One region of the Methylobacterium sp. AC433 genome, then DNA from elsewhere that is predicted to be linked to it. Evidence: predicted binding sites of a transcription regulator. Region 1 holds the regulator's gene; each other region holds the start of a gene.

Region 1 (3,580 bases):
GCGGCAGCGATGGGCGTGCACGGCGACGCCAGCGGCCCGTGCGGCCTGGAACGCCCGGTCGAAGACTGGGTCGAGGTCCCGGGCCACGTCGAAGCGGTCGGCCCACATCTGCACCACGATGACGACCATCGCGCGGCCCCCGGCCTCCACAACCGCAGCCAGGTCCGCCATGTGCCGGGCGCTGCGAGCGGCGACGCAATCCGGGAACTCCGCGAGGCCGGCCCGGCGCATCAGGTGGCAGTTCTTCACCTCGACGTGGCATGGCGGCACTTCCTCGCCCGTGGCGAGGAAGTCGACGCGGCTGGCCTGCGCGTAGCGGACTTCCGGGCGCAGGACGGTGTAGCCGCCGAGCACCGGCAGGCTGCCGTCCGCGAAGGCTTCCGCCACCAGGGCGTTCGGCCGCATCGTGTTGACGCCCACCCATTGCCGCCCGCCGGGCAGGTCCGCCTCCACCAGTTCCCAGGAGAAAGCCAGCTTGCGCGTCGGGCTCCGGGTCTCGGACACGAGTGCGCGCGCGCCCGGAACCGCGAGGCCCAGCATCGCCCCGGGATTGGGGCAGTGGGCGGTGACCAGGGAGCCGTCGCCTAGTTCCATGTCGGCCAGGAAGCGCTTGTAGCGACGCACGAGGCGCGCCTCGATCAGGGGCGCGGAGAAGCGCATCGGCGGATCCGGGGCAAGAAATAGGTTGATGCGGGCTCCCGTCGGCGCGGAATCGGGCAGTCCTGAGGCGCCTGGGCTGGTCAGTGCTACCCGGATGCGACAGAATTCGCGGGGCGCGCCCCGGGTCGTTAGCCGGGAAAGCCGCTGTTCGTCCGCGAGGCCGCCATGTTCAATCTGTTCGACATTCTCCAGGCGCAGGCGGGCGCCAATGCGCAGGGATTCGGACGGCAGTTCGGCCTGTCGCCGGAACAGGGCCTGCGTGCGATGGAGGCTCTGATGCCGGCGCTGACCATGGGCCTGCAGCGCAACGTCGCTCACGATCCCACCGGCTTCGCCCACCTGTTCAACCTCGTGGGGCCGACTGCCCCCATGGCACCGAGCGCGACGCCGCAGATGGACATGCTGGTCAAGCAGTTGTTCGGCTCGCCACATCTCAGCCAGGCGGTGCTGCAGCAGGCGGCGACCGTCAGCGGCGTCGCGATGCCGGCCCTGAAGCAGATGCTGCCGGTCATGGCCGGTATGGTGGTGGCGGGGATCGTCCACGTCATGATCAACCAGGCGCCTGCGCCTGCGCCGGCCTCGCGCGCCGAGGCGAATCCCTTCGGCTTCCCCCCCAACGCCTGGTCGGAGATGATGGAGGCGTTCCTGAAATCGGGTGCCTCCGCCGCGAGTCCCGCGCCCTCGCCGCCTCAGGCGCGGGCGCGCCCGACGCCGCCCCGGCTCACGGCCCCGTCACGGCCAGGGGCCGATGCACCGGACAAGACTGCTGCGGACGCCCCCTTCGACGTGATGCAGCAGATGTTCCAGACCGGCCTGGAGGTGCAGCAGGAAAACGCGCGCGCCATGCAGCGCCTGTTCGACACCTTCTGGCAGGATCCCCGCGTTTCCACCGAGGCGGGGGGCGAGGCCCCCGGTGCCAAGCCCCGCAGCGGACGGACCCGGACGTCGTAGCGCCACCACACCGTCGTCCGCGACAGGCCGCTCCCGATCGGGCCAGGGCCCCGACGCGTCCGCGGCAACGGGCATCCGTGAAGGGATCTGCCCACGGCGCGGTTCCGGCCATCCCCGGCACCTCGAGGGCTCTTGACAGGAACCCTTGCAGAACACTTACGGAACGTTTAATGTGTTCGTGGTTTGTTTCTGGTGCCATCCGCCGCGCTTCGTGGCGCTAACGAAGAGTGTCCCGCATGTTGACGCGTAAGCAGCTGGACCTGCTCCAGTTCATCCAGCTTCGGATGCGCGAGAGCGGCGTTCCTCCGTCCTTCGACGAGATGAAGGACGCCCTCGATCTGAAGTCGAAATCGGGTATCCACCGCCTGATCACGGCCCTCGAGGAGCGCGGCTTTCTGCGCCGGCTGCCGAATCGGGCGCGCGCCATCGAGGTGATCCGGATGCCGGAGAGCCTGGGCGGGAACGCGGGCGCGTCCCGCGCCGCTCCGGCTCCCGAGGTGCGCCGCTTCACGCCTAGCGTGGTCGAAGGTGGCAAGGGCAAGGGCTTGCCGGCGGGTGCCTCGGTGTCCCGCCTGCCGACGACGCAGGCCACTGACGAGAGCGGCCGGGCGGTGACCATCCCGGTGATGGGCCGGATCGCGGCCGGCACGCCGATCTCGGCCATCCAGGAGCAGAGTCACTCGGTGACGATGTCGCCGGACTTCCTCGCCGGCGGCGAACATTACGCCCTGGAGGTGCGCGGCGACTCGATGATCGAAGCGGGAATCCTCGACGGGGACCTCGTGGTCATCCGTAAACAGGACACCGCGAATACCGGCGACATCATCGTGGCGCTCATCGACGACGAGGAGGCGACCCTGAAGCGCCTGCGTCGGCGCGGTTCATCCATCGCCCTGGAAGCCGCGAACCCGGCCTACGAGACCCGCGTGCTCGGTCCGGACCGGGTCCAGATCCAGGGGCGCCTGGTCAGCCTCGTTCGTCGCTACTGAAGGCTCTCGCCGTCCGGTTCGTCACCGGACGAATCCGACGGATCGCCAGTTCGGTCCGGCGCCGCTCGCGGCGTCGGCGGGCTGAACAGGTCCGATGGGGCCGGTGCCGCTTCCGTTGGTTTTCGTGACGAATTCGCGCGCCAGGGGACGAGGTCACCAAAACGTTTGGCCGTCGCGCGTACCGGGCCATCGCGGGCGAGGCGAATCGACGTCGCGCCGTGTGACTGCAGGAAATTCCGGTCGACGATGATCGGCGCGGCACAGCCTGGAGGGGCGGATTGCCGGGAAATCAGGATCTCGGCCCTGGCGCAATCCTCCCCGAGCGCGCGCTTGTCGGTGGTCAGCGCGAGCGCGCGGCCGTCTGGCGTGATCAAGGTGCAGCCGAGGCGATCGCAGCGCGCCCCCTGAAACGCTGGGACGTCTTCCACCTTGCGGCCGTCGCCATCCGCCTTCAGCCATTGCCCGAGGACGAAGGAGGGTGGCCGCCCCAGAGTGGCGAGCCGCCCGCTGCGGTCCCGGATCGCCGCACCCGCCCCCTCGCGATCGATGTAGATGTCGTGGCGATCCGGAGTGGCCGCGCAGGCGATGCCGATTGCCGCCGGAAGCAGGCCGAGCCAGCGCAACGACGAGGCCGGGAGGGTCAGGACGATCAGCGCGGATGCCATGAGACCGAGAGCACCCGCCCCGAACGCCGGAATCACCACGACCGCGTGCCCGAAGCCCGCGATCCAGGTGGAGATCGTCAGCATCCCTCGCACAGCGAGGCCCATCGCCCACCAGACCGGCTGATCCAGGGCAAACGGATAGGCGAGGATGCCGAGGACGGCCGACGGCATCACGGCCAGGGAGACCAGCGGCAGGGTGAGCGCATTCCCCACCAGCCCGAAGGGCTGGATCGTCTGGAAATGATAGGTCGCGAAGGGAGCCGTGGCGATCTGTGCGACGAGGGTCGTCGCCAGGGTGCCGACGATCGCCGTGGT
Region 2 (3,580 bases), on a different contig from region 1:
ACGTCATCGGGCGGACCGGTGCCGGTGTCCTCGACCACGACCTCAGAAGCGCGGCCCTCGCCGCCCTGGACATTCCACGGGCGCGCTGCCGCAGCGAGGCCCTGCGTTACACCTGGGCGGAGAGCGCGCGCCAATTCTACGACAACATCGCCCGCGCGCACGGCACCGCGCCGGTGCGGTTCCGGACGACCGGCAAGGCCCCGCGAGGCGTCGCCGAGCTCGGCTGAAACGTGGACCGGACGCGCCTCGCGCGCTAGGGCACCGGATTGCCCCCTCCCCCGGAACCCGCCCGATGCCGCCGTTCGACCCGTGCCTGGCCGAGACCTACCCGGCGGTCATCGGCTGCGACGAGGTCGGGCGCGGCGCCCTGTGCGGGCCCGTGATCGTCGCGGCGGTCTGGTTCGAACCCGCCGCACTTGAACCCGGCCTGCTCGGCCGCCTCGACGACAGCAAGCGCCTGAAGGCCGCCGAGCGCGAGGCACTGACGCCACTGATCCGGGCACAGGCCCGCGTCACCGTGGCGGCGGGATCGCGCGCCCTGGTGGATCGGATCAACGTGCGCGCCGCCACCCTCGACGCGATGCGGCGGGCGGTCCTCGCGCTCGGCCTCGACGCTCCCGTCTGGGTCGACGGCCGCGACCCCGTCCCGGGCCTCGCCCTCCCGTGCCGCGCGGTGATTGGCGGCGACCGGCTGGTGCCGCAGATCGCGGCCGCCTCCATCGTCGCCAAGACCCTGCGCGACGCTCTGATGCGGCGGCTCGCCGGCCGCTACCCGGATTATGGCTGGGCCAGCAATGTCGGCTACGGAACGCGCACCCACCTCGCCGGCCTCGCGAGCCGGGGCCGGTCGCCTCATCACCGTCTGAGCTTCACCCGCGCCTATGACTTCAGAACAGGCTCAGCTGGTCCGTCGGAACCCTGAACAGATCGGTCCGCAGGCGGCGCCGCACCTCGGGATAGCCGAGGCGCTGCCGGGCCAGGCGCATGCGCTGGCGGATCAGGTCGGCATAGGCCCCGGTGCCGGTCATCCGCGTGCCGTAGGCGGCATCGTAGGCGCGCCCGCCCCTGGCCTCGCGGACCAGCGACATGACGTGCCGTTGGCGGCCGGGGTAGTGCTCGGCGAACCAATCGTTCACCAGGGCATCGAGTTCGAGGGGCAGACGCAGGAGCACGTGGCTCGCCTCCACGGCCCCGAAATCACGGGCTCTGGTGAGGATGGCCTCGATCTCGTGATCGTTCAGCGAGGGGATGATCGGCGCGGCGATGACCATCACGGGAATGCCCGCCGCGCTTAGGCGTCCGATCGCCTCCAGGCGTTTTTCCGGGTGCGGCGCCCGCGGTTCGAGCCGCCGCGACAGCGCCGGGTCGAGGGTCGTCACGGATACGGCCACCTTCACCAGCCCGTCCCGTGCCAGGTCGGTCAGCAGGTCGAGGTCGCGCACGACGAGGTTCGACTTCGTAACGATCCCGACCGGGTGGCGGAAGCGCGCCAGGACCTCCAGCACCGCGCGCGTCACGCGATGCTCTCGCTCGATCGGCTGATAGGGGTCGGTGGCGGTGCCGAGGGCGATGGTCGCCGGGCTGTAGCCCGGCGCGGACAGCTCTCGTTCGAGCAGGACGCCGGCATTCACCTTCCGAAACAGCTTGGTCTCGAAATCGAGGCCCGGCGAGAGGCCCACATAGGCGTGGTTCGGCCGCGCGAAGCAGTAGACGCAGCCATGCTCACAGCCCCGATAGGGATTGATCGACCGATCGAACGAGATGTCGGGCGAGGTGTTGCGGGTGATGAGCGTGCGGGCGTGCTCCGGCCTCACCTCGGTCCGCAGAGGAGCTGCAGCCTCGAGCCCGAACCACCCGTCGTCGAAGGTTTCCCGCCGCGCTGCTTCGTATCGCCCGCCCGGATTCGCCGTGGCACCCCGACCGCGCCGCTCGGCCGGTTGCGGCGTCGTCTCGCCCAGGCGTCGCGGCGGTTCGAGGCTGGACGGTATCGTACGGGAGAAGTCTGCAGGCATGAACCAAATTCAACAGAAGCGACAGGTCAAGAACATATCACGAACACAGAGGGCGCGGAGTGCGAATATTTCAGGCAGACCGCTCGTCCCTCAGCATTTCTACCCGCCTGCCCACGGCGCTTTGCCGTGAGATGGCTTTGCGCGACGCAAAAATGCGGTATGCGCGCGCATGCTCTCGGCTCTCATCTCAGTGACCCGGCCCGCCGACCCCGATGCCGTCGATCAGCTCGCCGATACCCTCGGCGCTCTGGTGGCGGGCGTCGCGGCAGGGCTCGTCGGCGACGCGGTGATCATCGTGCCCGCGGCGAACTCGGCCATCGAGACCGTCGCCGAGGCGACCGGCGCCAAGGTCGTATTGCGCGGGCGTGGTTCGTCGCCCTGGTCGGCGGGCGCGAAGGCCGCACGGCGGGACTGGGTCCTCTGCCTGGAGGCCGGCGACGTCCCGGCCGAGGGCTGGATCCGTCTGCTCGACCGCTTCATCGGCACCGCCCGGCCGGAGGTTTCGCTGGCCCGCCTGCGCCGTCCCCATACCGGCCTTCCGGCGCGCCTGGCTGCCCGGGGCGAGAGCGTGATCGGCGCACACGCACCGCGCGCCGGCGACCTCGTGCGTCGTGAGCGTCTGCTGGCCGGGCCGAAGTTCAGCCGCCGCCTGAAGGCCCGCGCACTCTCGGCGCGCCTCGACCGGGCGTGATCGCGCGGATGCGGACCGCGGCTGGCCCGCGAGTCGCCGGAGGCGTCAGGGATTTGTCAGGGCGTCACGGCCCTGAACGCGGTCACGGGATCCATCCGGCTTCGCCAGGGGACGAGGCCGGATGCTAGGACCCGGGCCGCGACGAGGAATGCGACCGCTCCCAGCCCTGCACCGACGATGAGGTCCGTCAGGTAGTGGCTTCCCTGAACCGGTGTCGCCGCCAGCATCAGGCCGTTGAGGGCGGCGGCGAACCAGCGAATGATTGGAAGCGACCAGGCGGACATCACGAAGATCGCGGCGGCCGCGGCATGCCACGAGGGAAACGTCACAAGCCGTAGATCGGGGAAAGCCGGCAGGACGGACGGCAGCTCGGCCCGTCGAAGCCACAGCAACGGCTGCGTCATCCCATCCGTGAAGTCGAGGGATGCATCCGCGTGCTGGTCGGGCGTCATGCCGTGGAAGTGATAGGCGCCGAGGGCCGGGAGGAAGAAGGCCCCGAGACAGACGAGGCAGAACGACAGCGGGAGCGCGACCTGAAGGCACCCGAAGCTACCCAGGTCTCGTCGCCAGACGAAGGCGGCGCCCAGCAGGAAGGGCTGAACCCAGATCGACCCATAGGCGAGATCGAGAACCCGGCTGAGGACGGGATGCGCCGTGACCCAGCGGAAATACAGGCCCCAATCGAAACCAAACGCCCGGTCCGCTGCCGCCAAACCTGCGTCGACGAAAGAGAATTCGCGACCGAAATGAAAGAGGATGTACTGCGCGCGATAACTCGCGACGCCGGACATGAAGAAGAACGCTGGCACAAAAATGCAGAGGGCGAGGCGCGTTTCATTTCGTATGTTCAGATAGTAAAACCCTCCTGCCGCGAGGG
Region 3 (3,580 bases), on a different contig from region 1:
GGGCGGAGAGCGCGAGGGCGCCGCGCCATTGCCTGAGGTCGAGCTGGCCGGTGCCGCCGAGCCGCAGGGCCTGCCCGCCGGGGTCGATCTCCAGGGCGACGTCGGTGAACCGGGCCGTCAGGCCGCGCCCCTTGAACTTGCCGGCGAGGGAGAAGGGCAGGTAGGCGCCCGCCGCCTGGACGGGCGGCCCGACGACGATCCGGGCGTTGCCCTCGGCGACGGCCGCCATCAGGCGACGGCCGGCCGTACCGGTGCCGGCGGGGGCGAGGCCGATGCGGGCATCGGCCTCGAAGCGGGCCTGCGTATCGCCGCCGCCCGCGATCTTCACGCTGACGCCTTCGGGGCCGAGCTCGCCGGTCGAGACCCGGAAGGGCACGCCCCGGCTGGTTCCCTCGGCCCGCCAGGGTCCGACGAGGGCGGGGGCCGAGACCTGCAGGGCCTCCGCATAGAACTGCTCGGTCCGGCCCGTCGCCGGGACCTGGGTCGTCAGCACGAACTGCCGGATCGACAGGTCCTCGATGGCGAGGTCGCGCCGCAGGGCGGCCGAAAGGCCGCGCGCGGGCAGCAGGATCGCCTCGCCGTCGGTGACGGGGAGCTTGACCTCGGCCCGGCCGACCCGCGTCTCGGTGAAACGGATCTCGCCCTTCAGGAGCGGCGCCAGGGCGACCTCGGCCTTGATGCCCTGGAGGTCGATCTGAGGCTGGTCGAGAGACGGGTTCTGGGCGGTGCCGGGCCCGAGGCGCAGGCGGTCGAGCTTGAGGCGCGGGGAGGGCAGGAGCCGCAGGCCGATGCGGCCCTCGGTCTGCGCCTCGATCCCGAGGGAGCGCGCGATCGTCCGGTCGATCGTGCCGCGATAGCCCTCCCAGGCCACGAAGGGCGGGACGGCGAGCGCCGCGACGAGGAGCAGGATGACGGCGCCCGCCAGCGCGGTCAGGATGTCACGCACCGTCTCTGTTCCGCCTCGTCATCCGGAGCCCGCTCCGCCTGCGGGACCCGCGCCCCCGCTTCCACGGCGGGCATAGCACAGGCGCGGCGGTTTGCGCGCCGGGCGCCGCGCCCGTCTCCGTCAGCGGCGGCCCGGCACGATGATCGGGGCCGCCGGCGCGCTCGGCCGGAACAGGTCGCTCCGCTGGATCTGCATCCGGGTCTGGTTGCTGTCGAACTGCTGGCGCTGCTCGATGCCGCGGATCTCGCTGCGGGTGGAGAGCCGGTCGTTGGTGGCGTTGAGGCTGTTGATGGCGCCGTTGGAGGATTGGGCGAGGGCGGGACCGGCGGCGAGGAGCGCGAGGCCGGCGAGGATCAGGGCGGGGGAGCGATGCATGGCGGTGTCCTTGTCGGGTGCACGGTGATGGCTTGATCTGGTGAGACGACTCGCCGGTGGGAAGGTGGGTTCCCGAAGCCGGGTGTCCTGAGCCGGGTTTCCCGCGACGCTGCGTGAGACTGCCGCATCGATCGTCGGCAGAGGCGCCGTAGAGGACGCGCGGTCGCCGGCATCCGGCCCTGGTCGGCGGAAGTCCCGGGTTGGCGGACCGCGCTGCCCGCGGCCGAACACGTCGTCCGGGCGCTTCCGGGATACGGTCTCCGAAATCATCCGAGCCGAGGCCGGGCATCTCCGGGAACGCCCGCGACCCTCGACGCCGTTCGCGTTTTGGTCCAGGGATGCGGGATGACTCAACGCTTCGACGCGGCCGGCCCCACCGCCTCCGACGCCGCCCCAACCTCCATCGCCGCCCGTGCCATGGCCTCCCTGCGGCCGCAGGGCTCGCCCTACCTCGATGGGCTGAACGCCGAGCAGCGCCGTGCCGTCGAGGCGACGGACGGGCCGGTCCTCGTGCTGGCCGGGGCCGGCACCGGCAAGACCCGGGTGCTGACGACGCGGATCGCCCACCTGATCGCCACCGGCAAGGCGCGGCCCTTCGACATCCTCTCGGTGACCTTCACCAACAAGGCCGCCCGCGAGATGAAGCACCGCATCGGCGGGCTCATCGGGCCGGCCGGCGAGGGCATGCCCTGGCTCGGCACCTTCCACTCGATCGGCACCAAGATCCTGCGGCGGCACTCGGAGCTGGTGGGCCTGCGCTCCGACTTCACCATCCTCGGCATGGACGACCAGCTTCGCCTGATGAAGCAGGTCATCGTCGACCAGAACATCGACGAGAAGCGCTGGCCGGCGCGCGCCCTGTCCTCGGCCATCGACGGCTGGAAGAATCGCGGCCTCCTGCCCGAGCAGGTGCCGCCGGGCGAGGCCCAGGCCTTCGCCTTCGGCAAGGGCGGTGCCCTCTACGCCGCCTACCAGGCCCGGCTCCTGACCCTCAACGCCGCCGATTTCGGCGACCTCCTGCTGCTCTGCCTGAAGCTCTGGCGGGAGAACCCGGACGTGCTGGAGAACTACCAGCAGCGCTTCCGCTACATCCTCGTGGACGAGTACCAGGACACCAACGTCGCCCAGTACCTCTGGCTGCGGCTGCTGGCGCAGGGCCACCGCAACGTCGCCTGCGTCGGCGACGACGACCAGTCGATCTACGGCTGGCGCGGCGCCGAGGTCGACAACATCCTGCGCTTCGAGCACGACTTCCCCGGTGCCGTGGTGGTCCGCCTGGAGCGCAACTATCGCTCCACCGGCCACATCCTCGCCGCCGCCTCCGGCCTGATCGCGAAGAACGAGGGGCGGCTGGGCAAGACACTCCGGACGGAGGACGTCGCCGGCGAGAAGGTGACCGTCTCGGGCGCCTGGGATTCTGAGGAGGAGGCGCGTCAGGTCGCCGAGGCGATCGAGAGCCTCCAGGCCAAGCAGCATCCCCTGTCGGAGATCGCCGTGCTCGTGCGCATCTCGGCCCAGATGCGCGAGATCGAGGACCGCTTCGTCCAGCTCGGCCTGCCCTACCGGGTCATCGGAGGCCCGCGCTTCTACGAGCGCGCCGAGATCCGCGACGCGCTCGCCTACCTGCGCGTCACCGCCAACCCGTCCGACGACCTCGCCTTCGAGCGCATATTCAACACGCCCAAGCGCGGCCTCGGCGACGCCACCCTGCAGGCCCTGCACGCCTACGCCCGGGCCGAGCGGGTGCCCCTGCTCCAGGCGGCGCGCCTCGTCGTGGAGACCGACGAGCTGAAGCCCCGCGCGCGCTCCGGCGTGCGCGCCCTGGTGGAGAGCTTTTCGCGGTGGTCCCGGCTGGTGGGCACCCAGCCGCATCCCGAGGTGGCACAGACCATCTTGGAGGAATCCGGCTACACCGAGATGTGGCAGAAGGAGAAGTCGGCCGACGCCGCCGGGCGCCTGGAGAACCTCAAGGAGTTCGTGCGCTCCATGGAGGAGTTCCCGGACCTCGCCGCCTTCCTCGAGCACGTCTCGCTCGTGATGGAGGCCAGTGAGCAGGAGGGGGCCGACCGAGTCTCGCTGATGACGCTCCACGCCGCCAAGGGGCTGGAATTCGACACCGTGTTCCTGCCGGGCTGGGAGGACGGCCTGTTCCCGAACCAGCGGGCGCTCGACGAGAGCGGCCGCGCCGGCCTCGAGGAGGAGCGCCGCCTCGCCCATGTGGGCCTGACCCGGGCCCGCAAGCGCGCCAAGCTGTCGTTC

What was found. Region 1 encodes LexA, which represses DNA repair genes until DNA is damaged. Its sites were predicted from a motif close to TGTTCNNNNTGTGTTCNG; they were not measured.
Region 2: a site for LexA is predicted at 2,041-2,058, ahead of AC0IWM_RS08010 (PA0069 family radical SAM protein). Genes of this name have one in related genera too.
Region 3: a site for LexA is predicted at 1,639-1,656, ahead of AC0IWM_RS01785 (ATP-dependent helicase). Genes of this name have one in related genera too.

The regions. Positions count from the first base shown of each region.
Region 1 covers NZ_CEEDBN010000013.1:91,137-94,716, forward strand. The annotation lists gene sfsA (DNA/RNA nuclease SfsA) at 1-660, opposite strand, end outside; gene AC0IWM_RS17510 (DUF937 domain-containing protein) at 826-1,611, shown strand; gene lexA (transcriptional repressor LexA) at 1,848-2,600, shown strand; gene AC0IWM_RS17520 (ComEC/Rec2 family competence protein) at 2,594-3,580, opposite strand, start outside.
Region 2 covers NZ_CEEDBN010000003.1:426,074-429,653, forward strand. The annotation lists gene AC0IWM_RS08000 (glycosyltransferase family 4 protein) at 1-227, shown strand, start outside; gene AC0IWM_RS08005 (ribonuclease HII) at 293-922, shown strand; gene AC0IWM_RS08010 (PA0069 family radical SAM protein) at 888-2,012, opposite strand; gene AC0IWM_RS08015 (glycosyltransferase family protein) at 2,182-2,703, shown strand; gene AC0IWM_RS08020 (phosphatase PAP2 family protein) at 2,760-3,580, opposite strand, start outside.
Region 3 covers NZ_CEEDBN010000001.1:368,104-371,683, forward strand. The annotation lists gene AC0IWM_RS01775 (AsmA family protein) at 1-946, opposite strand, end outside; gene AC0IWM_RS01780 (hypothetical protein) at 1,067-1,321, opposite strand; gene AC0IWM_RS01785 (ATP-dependent helicase) at 1,667-3,580, shown strand, end outside.